One region of the Shewanella sp. cp20 genome, then DNA from elsewhere that is predicted to be linked to it. Evidence: riboswitches for the same ligand, from Rfam matches in the RefSeq annotation. Region 1 holds a riboswitch; the other holds the start of a gene.

Region 1 (10,157 bases):
AGATGGCGAGATAGTAGATAGAGGAGTCAGGCGACGAGCACCATGAAGTCGTCGAAGCATTGCAGGTAGTCGCTCACGCTGTGAGGCAGACTCGTATCTGGCGCACTCTCACCCGCCTCTGTCTCGCCCTGACTCGCCATCAACAGCGCCCAACAGGCGGCAAAATACCAATAGAGTGCCAGCGCCGCCGGAATAGCCGCCTGCGCCTTGTGGTTTAGCTTGGGATGCCCCTCGAGGTAGCCCAGGATCAGCTTATGGCGCTGCTCGGTAGAGAGCCTATGGGTCGCCAGCACACTGGCGAGATCCACCAGGGGATGCGAGCTACAGGCATATTCGTAATCGATACACCAGAGCCGCCCCTGACTCATCAAGAGATTATGGGGGTTGAGATCGCGGTGGCTGTATTGCGGTGCCAGCTCACAGGCATCGAGCTCTGCAAGGACGGCATCGACGCGCGCTCGATGTGCCTTAAGCTCAAGCCATCTCTGCTGCCATCGATCGCTGTATGACGCGGGAGTTCGACAACCTTCGGCTATGCTATCTAACCGGTGAAAGTAGCGCCGCCACTGCTCGCTCACAGAGATTGGGTTCTCAGGCACGGGCAGACGACTCAGGCCGCGAAGCAGCTCCAGCAGCAACACCTCGGCATCGGGTCGGGTAACGACTTCATCCTGCAGCGGATGAGCGGGATTGGCCGTCATCAGGCGGCTCCAATCTTCCTCTGTGTCGATGAAACGACTCAGATAGAAACGGTTATCAGGCGCCACATATATCAGCTCTGGAGCTATGCCTTGCCGCTGTGCCAGACGCCAGTTCGCCACCTCATGATCCCGGGCACTGATCTGGCTACTTGCCTGGCTGTTGACCCGCAGCACCAGCTGCTTGCCTGCATTGCTCAGATGATAGTTTTGGTTGCTCAGCCCCCGCGAGAGCGCCTGTATATGTGTGGTCGCATCGAGTGGGCAGCCCAGGCTCGCCAGCTGCGTCTTAACCGCCTCAGGCAGGCTTTCATGCAAACCATCACGCCGACTATCGCCAGACATCAGCCGCTAGCCTCGACAGGAGTCACAGCACGGCACGCATTAGTCATAGGAGTAATCCGCCTCGCTTGGCTGCTGCATGCTGGTGCGCCACAGAAAGTAGCCACCTATCGCCATGCCCACATACAAGATGAACAGCATAGAGGTGAGCATCAAGCCCTTGTTGAGATAGAGATAGATGGAGACCAGATCGATGACCACCCAGTAGAGCCAGTTCTCAAGCACCTTGCGGGCCACCAGATAGGTGGTCATCACGGCAAAGCAGCTGGTTGCGGCGTCCAGATATGGGTAAGAGGCCTGAGTGTAGCTCGCCATCAAATGGCCGACCACCAGGGAAACCACGCTGGTCGCCACAATCAGAGAGATATGCCTTCCCAGCGACCAGCTCACCACCTCGACACCATGGTCTTCACCGCCGCCATAGCGCCACAGCCAGAAGCCGTAGCCGGCCATTGCCATGTAGTAGACGTTGAGCAGCGACTCCATCAGCAGGGAGACCTCCCAAAACAGCAAGGTGTAGATGGCGGTGCTGACAAACGCCGCCGCCCAGCACCAGATGTTGCCGCGCATCGCCAGCGCCAGGTAGGCCAGTGCCAAGACCACGGCAACGGCCTCCCAGGCCGTCATGGCGTTGGCCTGCTCGAAAGCCTGGGTCAGGGTGCTGACCAAAGCGGACCAGAAATCTATCATAGGATGAGTGTCGCTCCCGTTAACTTATTCGCCTTTTGGCCTTATTCCTGATGGGACAGGTCCAGCTCGCCGCCGATAAACTTGACTACGAACACCGCCTTGCCCCACTTCTGGTGGGCGGCCTCCATCTCGGTGGCCAACATCTGCATCACCTCGCCATACTCACCACACACCTGAGTGGCCATGGCATTGGTACGGCGCTCTATGTTGGGGTAGCCATCTACCCTGCCGATAAACCACTTGATGGGATCGATATAGTTATCCTTGAGGGGATACATGCTGATTTCAGCGGTTAATTTCATCTTAACTCCTTAATGGGGCGAGCCCTGCCCGCCCCTGTCGTAATAAGCAACTATCTAAAATCAAAAAACATCAGGCCAATTACATAAACTTGACGTTAAGCGTAACGCCCAGCTGGCGAGGATCGCCGTAGCGGATATATTGCTTGTCGGCCCAGCCGTTATCTGGCTCGTTACCGAAATAGAAGCCGCGCACGCCATACTGCTCGTCAAACAGGTTGCGACCCCAAAGGTAAGCCGACCAGGTTTCTGTCTCATAACCAACACGGGCATTGAAGATAGTATAGGGCTCTGACTTGGAATCGTTACTGTCTGAGTAGTAGAACTCACTCTTGCCACTTGTGGTCAGGTTGGCGAACCAACCAAGATCGCTGCGATAGGTCGCCCCCGCGCTATAGGTAAGATTAGGCGAGTGAGCCAGTTCGCGGCCACTGAGATCCACCAATCCACCGTACTTATCCTGGTAGGCGTAATCGCCATAGGCGGTCTCTAGCCAGCCGAGGGTAGCGTATAACTTAAGGTTATCGGTGGCGTACCAGTTGGCTTCCAGCTCGGCACCATAGTTGTGGGAGCTACCGGCGTTTTCGATATAGAGGATAAACTTCTGTGGTTCATCCGGGTTTTGCTGGGAGGCAGAGACCTGCTGATCGCGTCTATCCATGTAAAACAGCGAGAAATGGGTGGTGGCGTCGCCATCGAGCCACTCAGACTTGAGGCCAAGCTCATAGTTGTACAGGGTCTCGGCCTGGAACTCTTTCTTATCACTCAATGAGGTCGGCAGCGACATGTTGAAACCACCCGCCTTATAGCCGCGGGCGATACGCGCATAGGCCTGATGATCTGGGCTCAGCGTCTTGCTCAGGGCAATATGGCCACCCCACATGTTCTCAGACGGCGCGAAGGCATCGTTTGCAGAGTCGCTGTAGTCACTCTCGCGGCGCTCGAGGCGCGCACCGACAGAAAGCGCATAGCCATGGCCCAGGTCGCTGTCTAACTGGGCGAAAACGGCCAAATTAGTCGCCTCATACTCGGCCATGAGATTGTCTTCCCAGCCGTTGTAGACCTCTGTGGTGTCGTTGTCTTCTGTGAGTCTCAGGCCATAGACACCCAGCAACCAGTCGGTGCTCCCGCCTAAGATACGTCCCGCCTCGGTGGAGCTTAGACGAAACTCCTGAGACAGCGTGGTTCTGTCGCCCAGCTTGTTCCAGGTATAGTCATATTGGCAGGGCTCACCCTCACAGCTGCGGGCCGCCCAATATGCCGGATTTGCCCAGTCACCGTCGTAGCCGTGGTGAGTATCACTCTGGGCCATGGAGCTAAGCGACACCAGTTCAAAACTGTCGGCGCCCGAGTAGGTCAGCTTCAGTGAGCCACCCGTGGTGCGCTGCTTATCGACGCCAGGCTCATCGGTAAGGGTATCGAAACCGTTGTTGTCCAGTGTCCAGGCATCATAGCCATTGTTAAAATCGGCGTGCATCAGGCTGAGATCCGCCACCAGATCGTCTGTGGCATACCAGCGCAGCTTGATGCGGCCTGTAAACTCGTCACGGCCATTGGTGTCGTCACGCCCCAGATACAGATTGTCGCGATAACCGTTCTGATCGTGCTGCTGCAATGAAACGCGGTACAGCAGCTTGCCCGAGTCGGTTACCGGCCCTGAGCTGAAACCGCTAAAGGTGCGCAGGTTATCGTCACCCAGTTGCACCTCGGCGCCATGTTCGAATACCGAGGTGGGATCGTTACTCTTAAGATAGATGAGTCCCGCCAGCGCGTTGGCGCCATAGCGAGTCCCCTGAGGACCACGCAACACCTCGACCTGCTGCAGATCGTACATGCTGGAGATCATCCCAATACCAGACAGATCTATGTCGTCTATGATATAGCCCACGGAAGAGTTAGGCGCCCCCTGATACTCCTCCTGCTCGCCGACACCGCGGATCTGGAAGTATTTTGCCCGTGAGCTGCCGCCAGACCAGTTAAAGTTGGCAATACCGTTGAGTACGTCTTCGAAGTGCTGAGCGCCCTCGTCTTCTATCTGCTGTTGGTCGATAACGCTGATGCTCGATGGCACCTTGTCCAGGCTGGATTGACGAAAATCAGAGGTGACGACGATCACTTCCATCTCGTCATTAGTCGGCGGCGTATCGCTCGCCATCAGGCTGGTGTGAGTTAACGCCGCAGCAACGGCAAGGGCGATGGGTGAATAAGATTTTAATGTAAACATGGGACCTCAAATTAATATTGAGATCCGGCACTTAAGAAAGCGAGAAAGAATGCACAGACAGATCGCGTTGAATCTAGTGATGTGGCCCATTCCTACGCCGGTATTAGCCGGATCAGGTTCTAAGGGTTCGTCCAGCGGACATCTCAGTCAATCGCAAAGCCTATGGCTTGGCGTTAACACCCCTTGGCGAGGCCGATTATACATGACTCATACAAAGAGTTGACATATTTAACGCAAAATTTGCGCCTGACCCATAAAAAAACGCCAGCATTGCTGACGTTTTCATCAAATCATTCGCTCGACTCATCCATGAAAGCGATTTTTAATTGGAAATGGCCTCGCGCACATAGAGTTCGCAACGCACCGCAGTGGCATTAGGCGACAGCGCCGTCACCTGCATCTGCTGCTTACCATGGAGCTTAAGCGCCTTCCAGCTCACGCCCTCATCTTCCACCGTCGCACCATTGATATCGTACCAGGTGAACTTATATTGCAGATGGAGATCTGTGGCCGCCTTGCTGATAACAGTAGCGCGGGCCCGCAAGAAACCGGCCTCGGCCTGGGTCGTCACCCCACTGACATCCACATCCGAGTGGAAGGAGCCGTTATCCACCCTCACCTCGCCGGTAGAGCTGGTCATGATGCCGCCGGTATGCGGCGCACAGGCTGCCAGTCCCAATAACATGCAGCCTAACACTAATCCCTTGTTCATCTTTACCCTCCTAACGCCAGCCATTGACTCGGTTACTCTATCAGAAAATGGGCACGTGCCGTGGCGATCAACGCCTTACGGTTGGTTTGCCAGCAGTTGATGTTTACGTTGGCCACCCGTCGCCCTTGGCGAGTGATCTTGCACTCGGCAAAACTGTCTCTATGATGGCCGGCTCGCAGGTAATCGATAGAGAAGTCGACAATTTTGGGCACCTTAGTGGTCTGCATAAACACCATCAACTGTACGATGGCCGACATCTCCATGAAACCGGCGATCACCCCACCATGAATGGCTGGCAGGGTTGGATTACCGATATTTTCATCTTTCTTGGGCAGCTGAAACACCAGCTCGTCGCCGAAGCGTGCCACCTGCATGCCGATAAACTTAGCATAAGGTACGTGTGCCAATAGGTGACCGAAATCGTTGAGCTCGGTGGCCTTCTTAACGATATCTTTAACGTTTAGTGCCTGATTAGCCTCTGGCGAAACCATGGTCATTCCCCTTCTCCCATCAAGGCCTGTCTGAAGGCATCACCCACCATCTCTGGGCTGATGCGCATGAAAGAGCCCACCGCATGAGCGATAGGATCATCGATAGAATCCTGATAGGCGATGGCGCGGGTAAAGGCCACACTCGATGAGAGCCTATAACACTCGGCAAAACCGTAAACGCTCTTATTCGGCTCGGCCGGTTTCATGTAATCGACTCTCAGATCCAGCGTCGGCGATAACTCAAGTGACTTGTACTTATCGAAGATATTGCACACCACCGCCGTACCACAGGCGGTGTCCATCAAGGTGGTGATCACCCCGCCGTGTATCACACCGGTATCGGGGTAACCGATCAGCTCGCTGCTATAGGGAAGCTCGATCAACACGTGCTGCTCGCTGGCTTCAAGCACACTGAGTCCTAGTCGGCGGCACTGCACTAGCTGGCCGACAAAGCGTGTGGCCAAGTCCGTCAGCGGGAAAAAATCAGGATTTGTCTTCATTGCTCAACACAGTCCAGAAGTAAGTCGGGATTAACGCGACACCAGCGGTCCCATAAAATCGCCGCCTAATAGGTGCATATGAATATGGAAGACTTCCTGGCCGCCATGCTTATTACAGTTCATGATGAGACGATAACCGTCTTCGGCGATCCCCGCCTCATCAGCCAGTTTGGCCGCCACCGTCATCATGCGCCCTAATGCCTTCTCGTCAGATGCCTTTACATCGTTAACCGTCGGAATAAGATGGTTAGGAATGATGAGAATATGGGTTGGCGCCTTAGGTTGAATGTCACGAAAGGCCGTGACCAACTCATCTTGATATAGGATATCGGCGGGAATTTCGCGTCTAATAATTTTACTGAAAATGGTCTCTTCGGCCATTGCACTATCCTCGATGTGACGTTATTCCTGTCAGTATACTCACAAATGACCAATTTGTGATCCTTCATATAAATAAAGGAGTTAACTCGGTTAACGAGTGATGATTTTTAGCGCAGAGATCAAAAAAGCCCACCTGATGAACAGGTGGGCCTTATTACTCATAGCTGCGACACTGGCCAAGATTTAATGTTAACGGTGATTTAATCGAATGCTAATCTATCGCTGTCCATCTGATCTTGCTGTTTAAGTTGCTTAAGCTCCTCACGCTCGGCCTCTATCTGTAGCAACTTAGGCGCCTTAAATGTTAACTTGATGAAGGCATCTTGGCGCGTCTTAGCCAGCTGTTCCAGCGCCACATTAGTGCCATCGCCCACAAAGCCATACCAGCGCTTACCCGAGCAGGAGCCCTGCAAAACACATCGGTAGGAACTCATCTCACTAGAAATAAACTCAGTGGTTTGATAACCACTATCCATCAGAGATTGCTTAATAAAATTGAAATCCTGATTATAATCATCATCGTACAAGCCATATATTTTGCTTGTCATGGTGACTTTTAGTAGCCCGTGTTGCTTGTCGGCATAGAGCACATAGCCATTGGCTAAAGATAAAGATTTAGGTAAAGCATGGGTTTCTACCCTGAGTTCATCGCCCTGGCGTTTCACCTCGCCATACCGGCTGACATCCTCTCCCCAATCAAGCCCAAAAGGCGCCAATCCATGTGCGTAAAGTGGCGCTAACACTAACAGCAATGCTAACTTCTTCATCGTACCTATTCAGCAAGTCAAAAACTTGACGAATTCTACCTCAGTGGGAATCAATGTGAAACCGAAATGAGTCAAATAAACAATAAAAATATATAGTTACGGAATGTTGAGCTAAAGTAGCAAAATGGTTACTACCGAGCCAGACTGCTAATACTAAAGTGCTGTACGGCATTTTGATGACAATACAAAAGTATTAGCTATCTAGGTGACCCGCCTTATCCCTGATTAATCTTTGCGCGTACTCTGGCTTCGGAATGAGCCTCCAACCAATATTTTTGTAACACGGGACTGCTTAGGCCACTGGATTGATCGGCTAAATTCCATGCACCCTTCCAGATACCGTCGGCGATCATATGTACCACCGCGCTCTCTATGGCCGATGCCACACACAGACTCACCGGCTCGTTAGAGGTATAGCCAAGCTCAGACTCCAATAGCTCTTGTGCATCGATAAACTTAAACACACCGGCGGTGATCTCTTTCGATAGGATTGACTTTGTCGTCGTCACGCTACTGAGCAAGCGTCCGGTGCGGATATCCACCGCCCTGAGGTTTACCGTTACGGTATCGACACGAAACTGGGTTGCCGCACCTATGCCTAAATAGCGGGCGCCGGCGCCGCCGGTCCTGACGTTAGTGTCATAGGCAACGATACCGCCTTCCATCAATATCTGCGCCGAATTAAGCTGTGGCAACTTATTGGCCTCACCATTTAGACCAGCCCTGACGATTTTGCGCTCGGTCAGTAGATTCTGTAACCCTTCACGCTCGACGGGAATAAACCAGCTGGAATCATTCAAGGCCTGGGCCAGAAAGGCTGTGCCACTCTGGGGCACGGCGGTAGAGAAGTTACTGGAAGGGATGGGCTTATATTGACCGGTCTGATCTCGAAAGTCATACACGGCAGCCAGCATTACCCCCTGGGGCGCAGGCAGGTTAATGAGATCATAGTAGCTCTCGCCCTTCGGCATCAGACTCGAAGAGGCTTGCACCTGTTCGAGGTCACTGGTGGTGGAACAGGCAGAGAGTAGTAGCAAGCCAGCGGCAATCAACAAAGGTTTCATCGTTAGCCACCTACACTCGAACTATCGCTCAGCCCACCCACCTCGATAACCGTGGTCTCACCGGTTAATAGGTCTGTGATATGCACCAGCAGCATGCCATCTTCGTTGACCACCTGGATCTCAAAGTCGGTTGTCTTGAGGTACCCCTCGCCGCCATTGGCCGCATCATTAAAGAGTTGGCTCATCAGGCGAGACTCCAGTGAACTCGCCATACGCTCGAGTGCACTGGGAGGCGTATACCCTGAGCCCCCCTTGTGATCGTTTTGCGCCGAGGCGTTAGCCAGCAGGTAGGAGCCGTTAAGATAGCTGCCACCGAAGTTGGGGTTAACTGGGGTATAGATAAGTTGTGTCGCCTGACTGCTCAGGCTGAACCCGGCCGCCAATAGCATAGCCATCGACAGACAAGACTTAGCTCGATTCATGGTTTAATGTCCCTATTAAAATTCATCAGGCGCTAAATCGGGGTCCAACCACTGAGCCCAGCTAGCCTGTTTCTTGTTTTGCTTCAATATACTGTCGACGCGCCTGGCCACCTGCTCCGCCAGCTTATCCAACTGCCGACTCGCCGGTGACACCACAGTCACAAAGATAGGTTTGCGATTGTGTAACACGCTGATCTTGCTGCCACTGCGCGCAGTAGCCAACTCGACGATACTCAGTCCACCGTGCTCAGTCATGCCGCCGATATCGCGATAGGCGGCAACAAACTCACGATAAAATCTGTGACCGACACGAGTCATCGCCCGGTTGAGGATCAAGCCATCGATGAGATCAGACTCTAACCTCGGCGGCGTGTCACTGGTGCTCTGCGCGGCCAGTTTACTGCCCTCGTCGACATCAGGCCCCTGACAATAAACAGGGGCCGAGAAGGCCGCTAACAAGAGTAAGCGGCCAACATATTTCACTGCTGCACCTCATGCAGATGAGTCTGTGCCCAGGCAATCGCCTGCCCACGGCTTGAGACACCAATTTTTCTAAACACCCGATAAAGATGTGTCTTGATGGTGCTCTCGCTGACAAACAACTGATTGGCGATATCCACGTTAGTGCTGCCTGTCAGCAAGGCCTGCAGTACCTCGCGCTCGCGAATAGTCAGGTTGTCGGCGCCGTCCAGCTGCTCCTGATCCGCAGAAGCCGATAGCAAAGTATGGGGGATCACCGTCTGGCCACGCAGCACATTGGCTAAGGCCTTGCCTATCTGCTCTAAGGATGCATCACCATAAAAGACGGCGGCGGTAATGGGGGAAATTAGAAATCTTGCGTCTATCTGTTTCGGATAGTGTAAGAATACCACCCGGGCGCTGTGGCGCTTCTCGATCTGCTTTTGCACCTGGTAGGCGCGCTGCACATCTATGGTGGCCAGATCGATAACAACCAAAGAGTAATTCCCTTCACTCATGATCGCTTCAACACTCTCTGGGGTGACCTTAGCCAGTTTAACCAGAAACTCCTGGGGCCAACGCGTCTCCAACAGATCAATCAACAACTGCGATCGCGATACCACTACCCAATTTATCACTTTGAACATCCTGCTCACTCCATGTCGCTAGTTATAAGCGTATTCCATTAAACCGACACATATAATAACAACTATAGAATTAAAAATAACATCTTAATTGCGCCATTTTTATCAAGCTCTACCAGATTATCTGTTCTAGGCGAGATCCCTTGCCCCTATCTTTCATCAGCCTACTGTTGGCGATATCCCTGAGTAACGCTGGCCCTTTGTGCATTGCCCCACTGTGTCACTATCACCCCATGACCCGAGCCGTTTTGGTAAATGCTGACCTCATTGTCATAACCACTCTGTTGCACATAGGCCTGGTTATCACTGCCTCGCTGCTCCACTACCAAAGATAGGCTCGACCCAAGCTGACTGGCTATCAGGCTATTGTTCACCCCCACCTGCAACAGGCTGGCTTCTATCGCCTCTCCTTGTTGCAGCAAATAAGCCTGGTTGTGAATCCCCTGCTGTTGTACGCCTGCGCT
Region 2 (10,157 bases), on a different contig from region 1:
ACACCTCGATATCTATCACTGTACCTAGGGTCTCGTTTGCGGCCTCTAACACTTCTACCGCAGCTTCCCCTTGGTTTTTAGATTCGATAGCCGAGACCAGGGCCTGGGTTTTATCTGTGGCGTTAACTGGATTAGCCGTCTCTGTACCACCGGCTTCGCTCGCCTGCTGCGGGCTGGGTTTAGCAACATCCACAGTGGCCTGCGTCAAGCCAGACTGGGCACTTTGCAAACCGGCAAGACCGGATGAAAAACTTGATGGGATTTCCATAATCTAGGGCCCTTTCTCATGAATCACACTTACGGCTAATTATTAATCAAAACCCGGTCAAAGTACAGCCCGGCGGTGGGCCCGGCTATCTCCTTGAATTGGTTAGCTTGCGCCTATCCAACCAGCCTCCCAGTCCTTCCACACAGGGGTAAATCCTCGCCCGCGTAAAACGCTGGCAACCTCAGATGCGCTGCGCTCATCGCTGATCTCAAACTGATCCAGCTGAGCCGCCGGATTAACATAGCCACCGGGTTCGGTGCGACTACCTGCACTCATCTGGGTGATGCCAAGTCCGAGGAGGTTATCTCTCAGACTCGGGCTTTCCCGAGTGGACAGGCTGATCTCAAGCTGCTCATTGAACAGGCGAAAGGCGCAGATGAGCTGCACCAGGCCTCTGTCGGTTAACTGCACCTTAGGCGCGATCCCCCCGACACAGGGCCTGAGCCTGGGTAGCGAGATGCTGTAACGCGATCGCCAGAAGCGCCTCTCGAGATAATCTAGGTGATAGCCCATCAAGAGTGCGTCCATGCGCCAATCGTCTAGCCCTAATAGCACCCCAAGCCCTATCTTATCGACACCCGCCTCGGCTATCCGCTCCGGCGAGGCAAGCCGATAGCCATAATCCTGCTTGTTGCCCCTCAGGTGATGCTTACGATAGGTCGCCGGATCATAGGTTTCCTGATACAGCATCACGGCGTCCAGCCCCTTATCGACCAAGATACGGTAGTGCTCGCCGCTCAATGGCTGTACCTCTATGGCCACATGGCTAAACTCCGCCTTCACCAGGGGTAAGACCTCGGAGAAATAGTCGATGCCGACCTTAGTCTCGTGCTCGCCTGATACCAGCAAGATGGAGTCAAACCCCTGGGGCTTGATCACCGCCATCTCCGCCGCCAACTCATCGAGACTGAGCACCTTACGTTTAAGCTTGTTACTCATGGTAAAACCACAGTAGTCACACTCGTTGGCGCACAGATTAGAGAGATAGAGCGGCAGATACAGGCCGATGTTATGACCAAAGCGGCGCCGGGTTAAGGCGGCGGCTCGCTGCGCCATGGGTTCGAGGTAGGCCTCGGCTGCCGGCGACAGCAGCGCCAGAAGATGCCTTAAGTTGCCCTGCTCGCCCTCGATAGCCGCTTCAACCTCGGCAGCGGTGGTCGAATACAGCGCCATGCGCAGCTCTTCACGGGAAAGTCCGCTCAACGTTTGCAAGAAACTCATAGATCTACTCCGTCAAGAAGCCAGTAAGCGCCTGCTGGGGGCTGGTGGCCATCGCCCTTTGATGTACCTGAGCCAGGCCAGCCTCATAGGCCTTGCGACCCGTGGCGACGGCATCGGCAAAACAGAGCGCCATCTTGACCGGATCGCGACTGGCGGCAATGGCCGTATTAACCAGCACGGCACTTGCCCCCATCTCCATGGCCGCCATCGCCTGAGAAGGAGAGCCGATGCCGGCATCCACCACAACCGGCACACTGGCCTGCTCTATAATGATCTTTAAAAAGGTCGCCGTCTCCAGGCCACGGTTTGAGCCTATAGGGCTACCGAGTGGCATCACCGCCGCGCAGCCCACAGACTCCAAGTTGCGACACAGCACAGGATCGGCATGCACATAGGGCAAAACAGTAAAGCCGCGTTCACACAGCACCTTGGCGGCGTTAAAGGTCTCTATGGGATCCGGCATCAAATATTTGGGATCTGGATGGATCTCAAGCTTTATCCAGGAAGTACCCAGCACCTCTCTGGCAAGCTCTGCTGCAAAGATCGCCTCCTTGGCATTACGCGCCCCCGAGGTATTGGGCAGCAGCTTGACGCCACTCTGGCGTATGGGCGCCAAGATGTCGTCAAAGCCCGCCTTAAGATCGACTCGCTTCATGGCCAGGGTCACCAACTGGGAGCCACTAGCTGCCAGGGCTGCCAGCATCTGATCGGCACTGGCAAACTTTCCCGTGCCGGTAAACAAGCGGGAAGAGAACTGACTATCACCTATCGTTAACATATTAACCTCCTGCCACTACGCCAAATATTTCAATGACATCATCAGCCTGACACTCAACCTCAGACCAGGTCGACTTGGGAACCACCTCGCCACCGCGTACCAAGGCGACGCTGTCCAGTGCGACCGCCTGAGCTTCTAGCATGGCTTCTAGACTTGTACTGACGGGCACCTGAATTAGCTGTCCATTTAAACTTATGCTTATCTCATTCATCTTTTTCTCCTGACGCCGTCTCTTTCGCCGAACAGACGGCGCAATCTGGATCGCGGCGAAGCTTAAGCCGCTTCATCTCACCGGTTAACCCATCGAACCTGTTCAGCAGGCCTAAGCCAGGTAATCCCAGCAATAGCTTGATTGCCAGGAGTGACTGCATCGATGCCATGCTGCCCACCATAGGGCCTAGCACACCTATGGTGCTGCAACTTTCGCTCACCTTGAGATCTTGTGGAAACAGGCAGTGATAACAGCCATGTTGCGGCGCCTCATTGAGATCAAATGCCATCAACTGACCGGAAAAGTGCGCGGCCGAGGCCACCACATGGCGCTTCTTTAACGCCACGCAGGCGCGATTCACGCTATGACGGGTGGCGAAGTTGTCGCTACAATCGAGCACCAGATCGGCATTAAACAGCAGCGCCTGAGCATTGCTATCATCGAGCCGCACCCGTTTATCACGCACCTGGCAATCGCCCTTTTTAAGCCTGCCTGCCGCCACACTCGCCTTGTACTGACCACAATCAGCCTGGCCAAAGAGCATCTGGCGAGGCAGGTTACTGAGCTCGACTCTGTCATCATCGATGAGGATGAGTCTGCCGACACCGGCTGCGCTCAAGTACTGGGCGCAGAGCTGACCCAGGCCGCCGATACCGACGATGGCCACGCTCGCCTGCATCAACTTTTGCTGACCCTGTTCGCCGACCTCGGGCAACATGATCTGCCGCGAATATTGGATAAAGGCTTTATCATCGAGCGTCATGAGCCATCTCCCACATGCTGGCGAGCTGACGATAGGCCTCGCCCGGTGATTCAGCCTGAGTCACGGCCCGCACCACGGCAACAGCCTCTACGCCAGTCTGCTTAACTTGCCCCAGACGTGAAGCATCTATGCCGCCGATCGCCACTCGTGGGCAATTGGGCGCCCACAGCGCAACCATGTGCGCGAGATGTTTAAGCCCCTGGGGATTGGAAGGCATTGATTTGGTCGGCGTGGGAAAGATATGACCTAACGCCAGATAGGAAGGGTTAAGCTGACTTGCCAATGCCAGCTCGAATACCCCATGACTAGAGATCCCCAGCGCTATGCCCGCCTTGGCGATCGCCTCGAGATCTGCGCTACAGAGATCTTCCTGACCCAGATGGATACCGAACGCGCCATGCTTGAGCGCAAGCTGCCAGTGATCGTTGATAAACACCTGAGCATCATATGCTCGGCCCAGTGCGATAGCCTCTTTTATTACAGCCTCTAACGCCGATTCATCGGGGGCGCCAACAGGCTTGATATCAGCTAGCCCGTCATCGGCAAGTTTTATCCTCAGCTGAGCCGTACTGGCACCTGCTGCCAGTAGCTGCTCTAGGGTCTCTAGCCTATCGACCACTGGGTAGACGCCGATGGGGCGTTGTAGCTTGGGAAAGTTAAGCGACTGACGGGAAGTGGCCGGCATCTGTGCATCGACAATCAGAGGCAAGGATGTTAATCCGGCAGGCCAACCACAGCGTGCCAAGGGGCCGGCTCCTGCGCCAACGGCACTCGCGAACCTGATGCCTTGGCTCACATAGGCCTTAGCAATCAAGATGGCATCGTGGAGCACCAGCCCCTGGGCGAGAAAACTGGCGATCGCCGATGACAGGGTGCAGCCACTGCCATGATGATTTGGGTTGTCCAGTCGCTCGCTACTCAGGCAAAATCCTCTATGCTGATGTATCGCCGAGGTGTGCGCCACCTCGTTGCAGACGAAGAGATCTTCAGCCCATTCGCTTTGCCAGAGTGCGCCCTTATCGCCGCCGGTGATCAGCAGATGACAGGCTAACTGGTTTGACAGCCTCTTAGCCTGGGTGAGAATCTCATCCCTCGATGTCGTCTCTTCTCCCAGCAATCTGCCAAATTCGCTAAGGTTCGGGGTGATGAGGCTTAGCACTCCCCTGAAGGGTGTGAAATCCAGGCCGCCTTGCTTTGGCTGCGTTGAGGATTCTCCCTCTTCCCCTTGCGCTTTGCCTTGCATTTTCACTTGGGCCGCAAGCGCATCACCGCATGAGGCCACCATCACAGGATCGAGGATCACAGGGATAGGCTGACCCTCTTTCGTCCTGAGCGGCCTAATATGGGTCAACAGCCAGTCGGCCACCAGATGGATCTGCCGCTGATTGGCGAGCAGCCCTATCTTTATCGCCCTTGGTGGTAAGTCGGCCAGCAGGGTATCGAGCTGAGCGAGCAAGATGGCCTCACTCACCGGCTCGACACCATTCACCGCCACAGAGTTTTGCGCGGTCACGCTGGCTATCACGCTACAGGCGTGGCAACCAAGATCCGTCATGGTCGCCAGATCCGCCTGAATGCCTGCACCGCCGCCGCTGTCTGAACCGGCAATGGTCCAGACAATAGGTTTATCAGCTGACATGGCTATACCTCTTCAACGTCAGCCAATGCCGCACTGTGATAGAGCTCACCACCACTTTGCTTAAACTGGGCCGACATCTGCGCCATCCCCTGCTGGATATCCGCCTTGGGGTTATCACCATCGACATCCGAGGCTTCAATCTCTCTTACCTCGATGGCTTGAGCCGCCGCGTACTCGCGTACCTCTTGAGTGATCTTCATCGAGCAGAACTTGGGACCGCACATGGAGCAAAAATGAGCCACCTTGGCTGACTCCTGCGGCAGTGACTCGTCGTGAAACGCCCTGGCGGTGTCGGGATCCAGCCCCAGGTTGTATTGATCTTCCCAGCGAAACTCGAATCTGGCCTTAGACAAGGCATTGTCGCGGATCTGCGCGCCGGGATGGCCCTTGGCCACATCACCAGCATGGGCGGCGATCTTGTAGGCGATCAGCCCCTGTTTCACATCTTCCTTGTTGGGCAGGCCGAGATGTTCCTTAGGCGTCACGTAACAGAGCATGGCGCAGCCATACCAAGCGATCATCGCCGCGCCTATGCCAGAGGTAAAGTGATCATAGCCTGGGGCGATGTCTGTGGTTTGCGGCCCCAGAGTGTAAAACGGCGCCTCATCGCACAGCTCGAGCTGCTTATCGATGTTCTCCTTGATCAGCTGCATCGGGATATGGCCCGGCCCCTCGATAATGGTCTGCACATCATACTGCCAGGCCTTCTTCACCAGCTCGCCGAGGGTTTCCAACTCGGCAAACTGTGCCTCGTCGTTGGCATCGGCAATGGAGCCTGGGCGCATGCCATCACCCAGAGACAAAGAAACATCGTAGGCGGCGCAGAGTCTGCAGATCTCATCGAAATGTTCATAAAGGAAATTTTCCTTATGATGAGAGAGGCACCACTTGGCCATGATAGAACCGCCACGGGAGACGATACCCGTGAGGCGCTTGGCCGTCATAGGCACATAGCGCAGGAGCACGCCCGCATGTATGGTAAAGTAATCCACCCCCTGTTCGGCCTGCTCTATCAGGGTATCTCTGAAGATCTCCCAGGTAAGGTCTTCAGCGACGCCATTGACCTTCTCCAGCGCCTGATAGATGGGCACAGTGCCTATGGGCACGGGTGAGTTACGAATGATCCACTCGCGGGTCTCGTGAATGTAGCGGCCGGTGGAGAGATCCATCACTGTATCTGCCCCCCAGCGGGTGGCCCACACCAGCTTCTCCACCTCCTCTTCGATGGACGAAGTGACCGCCGAATTGCCTATGTTGGCATTGACCTTAACCAGAAAATTACGGCCGATGATCATAGGTTCGGCCTCGGGGTGGTTGATGTTCAGCGGCAAGATAGCCCGGCCAGCCGCCAGCTCCTGACGCACAAACTCGGGGGTAATGGGCTCGCCCACCTTGGCACCGAAACTCTCACCCGGTGCGCGCTGGTTAAGCACCTCTTGGGTCACACTCTCGCGGGCCATGTTTTCACGCAGGGCCACATACTCCATCTCGGGGGTGATGATGCCGCGCCTCGCATAGTGCATCTGAGTCACCACCTTGCCATCAAGGGCGCGTCTGGGCTTAGGCAGATGCTCGAATCTGAGATGATCTAAGCCTTCATCGGCCAGGCGCTGCTGGGTAAAACCTGAGCTGACCTGCTCGAGTTCCTGGGTATCGCCGCGCTCGGCGATCCACTGAGAACGCAGCTTTGCCAAGCCGTGACGCACATCGATATCGGCGTTAGGATCTGAATAGGGCCCGGCGCAATCATAGACGTTAATGGGCGGATTCTGCTCATAAACAGGCGCCTCGGCGGTGCCGCCGATCAGGGTATCGGACTGAAAAATCTGCCGATAGCGACCTTAAGATCTGGCCTGCTACCGCTTAAGTAAAACTTCTGAGAATTTGGGTGTTGTAGCGGCTTGAGGTTATCGATAAAGGCCTGGGCCTCTGCTCGCATTTCACGACGTGTTGACATAAGCAATCTCACTATAGGGTTAGATGAAGTTGCTTGTCTGGAGAAGTTGGCGTTGAGGGCATTGAGTCAGGCCAAATGGCCTAATTCAAAAATATGCTGGGTGTCGCTCGAATTAAGCTCGCTGTTCATTAGTGCGGGCTTTCGACAGGCCGATAAAAACGGCGGCGACACTAAGGTCATATAATGCTTGTTTCCTTCGCAGGGACTAACCTGATCAGGTTCAACGGATCCCGAATTAACGGTCTCAGCCTAATGGCACTCCGACAAGAGGGCCTCAGTATAGACCTAAGAGATTGAGGGTGACAACCCCCAAAACAACACAGTTAAAAACAAAATTATCGATAACAAAATAGAGTATAAAACAAACACTTAAAACACCGTAATAAGAAGAGTTATGTTTTAAGTGAAAATATATCACGCTAATTTTTCCCTTTTTGACTCACTCCCATCATGCTCAGATGCTTATCCAGCCCCTCTTTTATCGCCTGTTTCACCTCATCGATGCCACACTTGAAGGGAAAGCCCAGATTTTCCGCATGAGGGTTAATCGGCGTCGCCACACTCACCACCCGATAACAGGTATCCCCTATCTTGACGATACGATTGGGATCCAGCTTACTGTCTAAGGTGATTGCCGTCTCATACTCATTTTCCTTAGGCAGGGCCAACACCCTCATATCACCATCCATCTCACTCATGGACTTCTTCTGGGTGGCATTTGTGGCAGCACTCTGGACTAAGTTGTCCAGCTGTGCCTGCCTGTCTCTGGCCATGTAGTCACCCGTCATAGTGCTTACCGCCCCCGAATAGGCTGATGTCTGCTCACCTGCAGGGTCAAGAGCAGAGCTAAGATCTGAGTTAAGGTTAAGGCGCGGCGCATCTTCGAAAGAAAATGCCTTCTCCTCCCTATGATCATCATCAGAAGTCTCGGCTTTAGGCACAGCCTGAGATGCCGTTTTATCTGTGGTGTTGGGATTCGTGGATTGAGTAGTAATTGGCTCAATATCGGTTGCTCGACTAGCAGCAACCTCCTCTGCAGATAACGGCTTAATCAGCGCGGCATTGGCCTTAACGGCACCCTGCGGCGCCGGTTTCTCCTCAGTCGATAGGGCCTGGCTATTTGCACTGTCATCTAATTCGCTTTGTGTTGGGCTAGGAGGCGTTTGTGTAGAAGCATTGGCAGGCAGAGAACGAGGCTTAGACTTAGGTTGAGATTGAGCATGAGACTGAGGTTGAGCATGAGACCTAGCCCTCATGGCATCCAATTCTGCCTGAGTCAGCATATAGGCGCTTATGGCTTTCTTGTCCTTCGGCATACTGCGGTGCAAATATGGCCCTTCGAACTGCCAACTCAACAAGGTTAGCAGTGCAAGATGCGTGATAAGGACAGCCAAGAAGATAGCCAGATCCATCCGGCCGATTCTCGCAAGCAGGCCTTTAGCAAGGGGAGCTTCTGTCAGCTTAGCTTGCTGACTGTCGGCAGGCTCATTGACGAAATGACTGAAGGCTGACGGCGCAACATCGATATCAAGATCAACATCAAGATTAAAATTGAGGCACGGCCAGGGAGGCTGACTATCCTTAGGGAGCACTCGCAATACCAACTTATCCTTTCCTTAGGTCACTTAGCGCTTTAGAGGTGATGAGATGCGATAAGTTCCTCCAAGGATACATGGTGGACAGAGTGAGATTTAAAAGCCAATATATTCAAACACTAAAACATAGCTACACAATTTAAGCGTACATATGTACGCTAAACCATTTATTTTGTGAAAGCTTGCTGTTAGACTCGCACTAATGAGGTCTAACCAGTTTTAGAGAGTGTAATGCCACCACAAACCATGCGGACACAAACAATGCCCCCCCAAGAGATCACCTTGGATACCCATCCCAGCTTAAGGACAAACGTCGCCCCCTATAGTCGGGCCGAAGAGCTAGCCAATGCCCTCAGTCATGGCCTGGGGGTTATTGCAGGGATCCTGGCATTGGTGTTTTCGCTACTCAAGGGATGGGACAGGCTAACCGATTTACAGCTTGGTGGATTGGCGCTCTACTGTTGGAGCATCATACTCCTGTTTCTCTGCTCTACCCTCTATCACAGCGTCTCCGCGCCCAAATTAAAACATCGACTCAAGATAGCCGATCACTGCGCCATCTATCTGCTGATCGCTGGCACCTACACTCCCCTGATGCAGATCCTGCTCGATAGTATCGAAGCCGATGCCATTCTAGTCGCCATCTGGGCGCTGGCTCTTGGTGGTATCCTGTTCAAGACGCTGTTTATTCATCGCTTCAAGGCCTTTAGCCTGGTGCTCTATCTGGTGATGGGCTGGTTGTGTGTCATAGTGATGAAACAACTGCTGGCGGCCATGAGCCCACTGGGTTTTCAGCTACTCTTGGCGGGCGGGATCTTCTACAGTGTCGGGGTGATCTTCTACGTGGGTAAACGCATCCCTTATAATCACGCCATCTGGCATCTGTTTGTCCTAGCCGGCGCCCTCAGTCACTTTTTATGCGTCTATCTAACGGTGATTTAATTCAGATAAGCTAACTCAAATAATCTAACTCAGCTGCGCTAACTCAGGTGCGTTAACCTAGGCGCTCTAATCCTAGTGCTCCAACCCTAGTGCTCCGACATAAAGGCGTCAAAGGCCTCATCGAGCTGCTGCGCCGCTTGGCTCATTCCAAAGCGATTCATCAGGCTAATGATGCACTCTATGGTGCACAGCCCCTCGGACAACTGATTACGCCTCAGACGATAACGGGAGGGCTTGCACTCTGCTAGGGTCAACCGTCTTGCCGCTTGCAGATAGGGCGTTTGGCGCACCATCTTTCTCGCTTCCTGCCAGGTGGCATCGAGAATGATCACCTGTCCTACGCCCTGCATCCCACACTGGTTAGCCTGGTTCTGCTCATTCAGAAATGACTCTGCCAGAAGTTGCACGGACGAGTCAGCCTCATCCACACTCTCCCCATTATCTGCCTGATCAAGGTTAGGTTCCTTGGGAAACAGCAACAGGGCATCACCCGACTCGCAGGCTTGTTTCAGCGCCTCATCGGGCGCAATCCGAGACCAGCGCACGCGGCGACAAAGTTCGGGAAAAGCGGCTAACGCCAGCTGGCCAGTGTTACTGGGGCGATCGTATTCCCGCTCGTGTGTTAGTAAGACAAACTTCACCCTTTCTCCTTCACTCTGTTACTTTTCACCCAGTTTTCCCTTCACTCTGTTTCTCTTTTCCCGTCTTCCTTTCACCCAAGCTCTTCCCTGGCGTTTTTATCCATGGAGCATTCTCAGCTATCATTCGGTGAAAAGCCTTGAT

The links. Region 1 has a riboswitch for thiamine pyrophosphate ahead of DB48_RS17465 (TonB-dependent receptor). Riboswitches for the same ligand answer to the same signal wherever they lie in the genome.
Region 2: linked by a shared signal. The riboswitch ahead of thiC (phosphomethylpyrimidine synthase ThiC) and the one ahead of DB48_RS17465 (TonB-dependent receptor) in region 1 are both predicted to bind thiamine pyrophosphate.

What each region holds. Positions count from the first base shown of each region.
Region 1 covers NZ_JPII01000049.1:52,608-62,764, forward strand. The annotation lists gene DB48_RS17450 (phosphotransferase) at 27-1,043, opposite strand; gene pnuC (nicotinamide riboside transporter PnuC) at 1,083-1,730, opposite strand; gene DB48_RS17460 (hypothetical protein) at 1,772-2,032, opposite strand; gene DB48_RS17465 (TonB-dependent receptor) at 2,112-4,253, opposite strand; TPP riboswitch at 4,326-4,447, opposite strand; gene DB48_RS17470 (YcfL family protein) at 4,576-4,965, opposite strand; gene DB48_RS17475 (PaaI family thioesterase) at 4,998-5,462, opposite strand; gene DB48_RS17480 (PaaI family thioesterase) at 5,459-5,956, opposite strand; gene hinT (purine nucleoside phosphoramidase) at 5,987-6,337, opposite strand; gene DB48_RS17490 (hypothetical protein) at 6,538-7,104, opposite strand; gene DB48_RS17495 (CsgG/HfaB family protein) at 7,320-8,168, opposite strand; gene DB48_RS17500 (curli assembly protein CsgF) at 8,171-8,590, opposite strand; gene DB48_RS17505 (curli production assembly/transport protein CsgE) at 8,606-9,073, opposite strand; gene DB48_RS17510 (LuxR C-terminal-related transcriptional regulator) at 9,070-9,696, opposite strand; gene DB48_RS19745 (hypothetical protein) at 9,858-10,157, opposite strand, start outside.
Region 2 covers NZ_JPII01000047.1:29,315-39,471, reverse strand. The annotation lists gene DB48_RS15605 (hypothetical protein) at 1-268, opposite strand, end outside; gene DB48_RS20150 (hypothetical protein) at 1-28, shown strand, start outside; gene thiH (2-iminoacetate synthase ThiH) at 371-1,489, opposite strand; gene DB48_RS15595 (thiazole synthase) at 1,494-2,267, opposite strand; gene thiS (sulfur carrier protein ThiS) at 2,269-2,478, opposite strand; gene DB48_RS15585 (HesA/MoeB/ThiF family protein) at 2,471-3,241, opposite strand; gene thiE (thiamine phosphate synthase) at 3,228-4,880, opposite strand; partial or broken gene thiC (phosphomethylpyrimidine synthase ThiC) at 4,883-6,837, opposite strand; TPP riboswitch at 7,012-7,110, opposite strand; gene DB48_RS15570 (hypothetical protein) at 7,257-8,153, opposite strand; gene DB48_RS20245 (hypothetical protein) at 8,211-8,348, shown strand; gene trhA (PAQR family membrane homeostasis protein TrhA) at 8,694-9,374, shown strand; gene DB48_RS15560 (DTW domain-containing protein) at 9,461-10,015, opposite strand.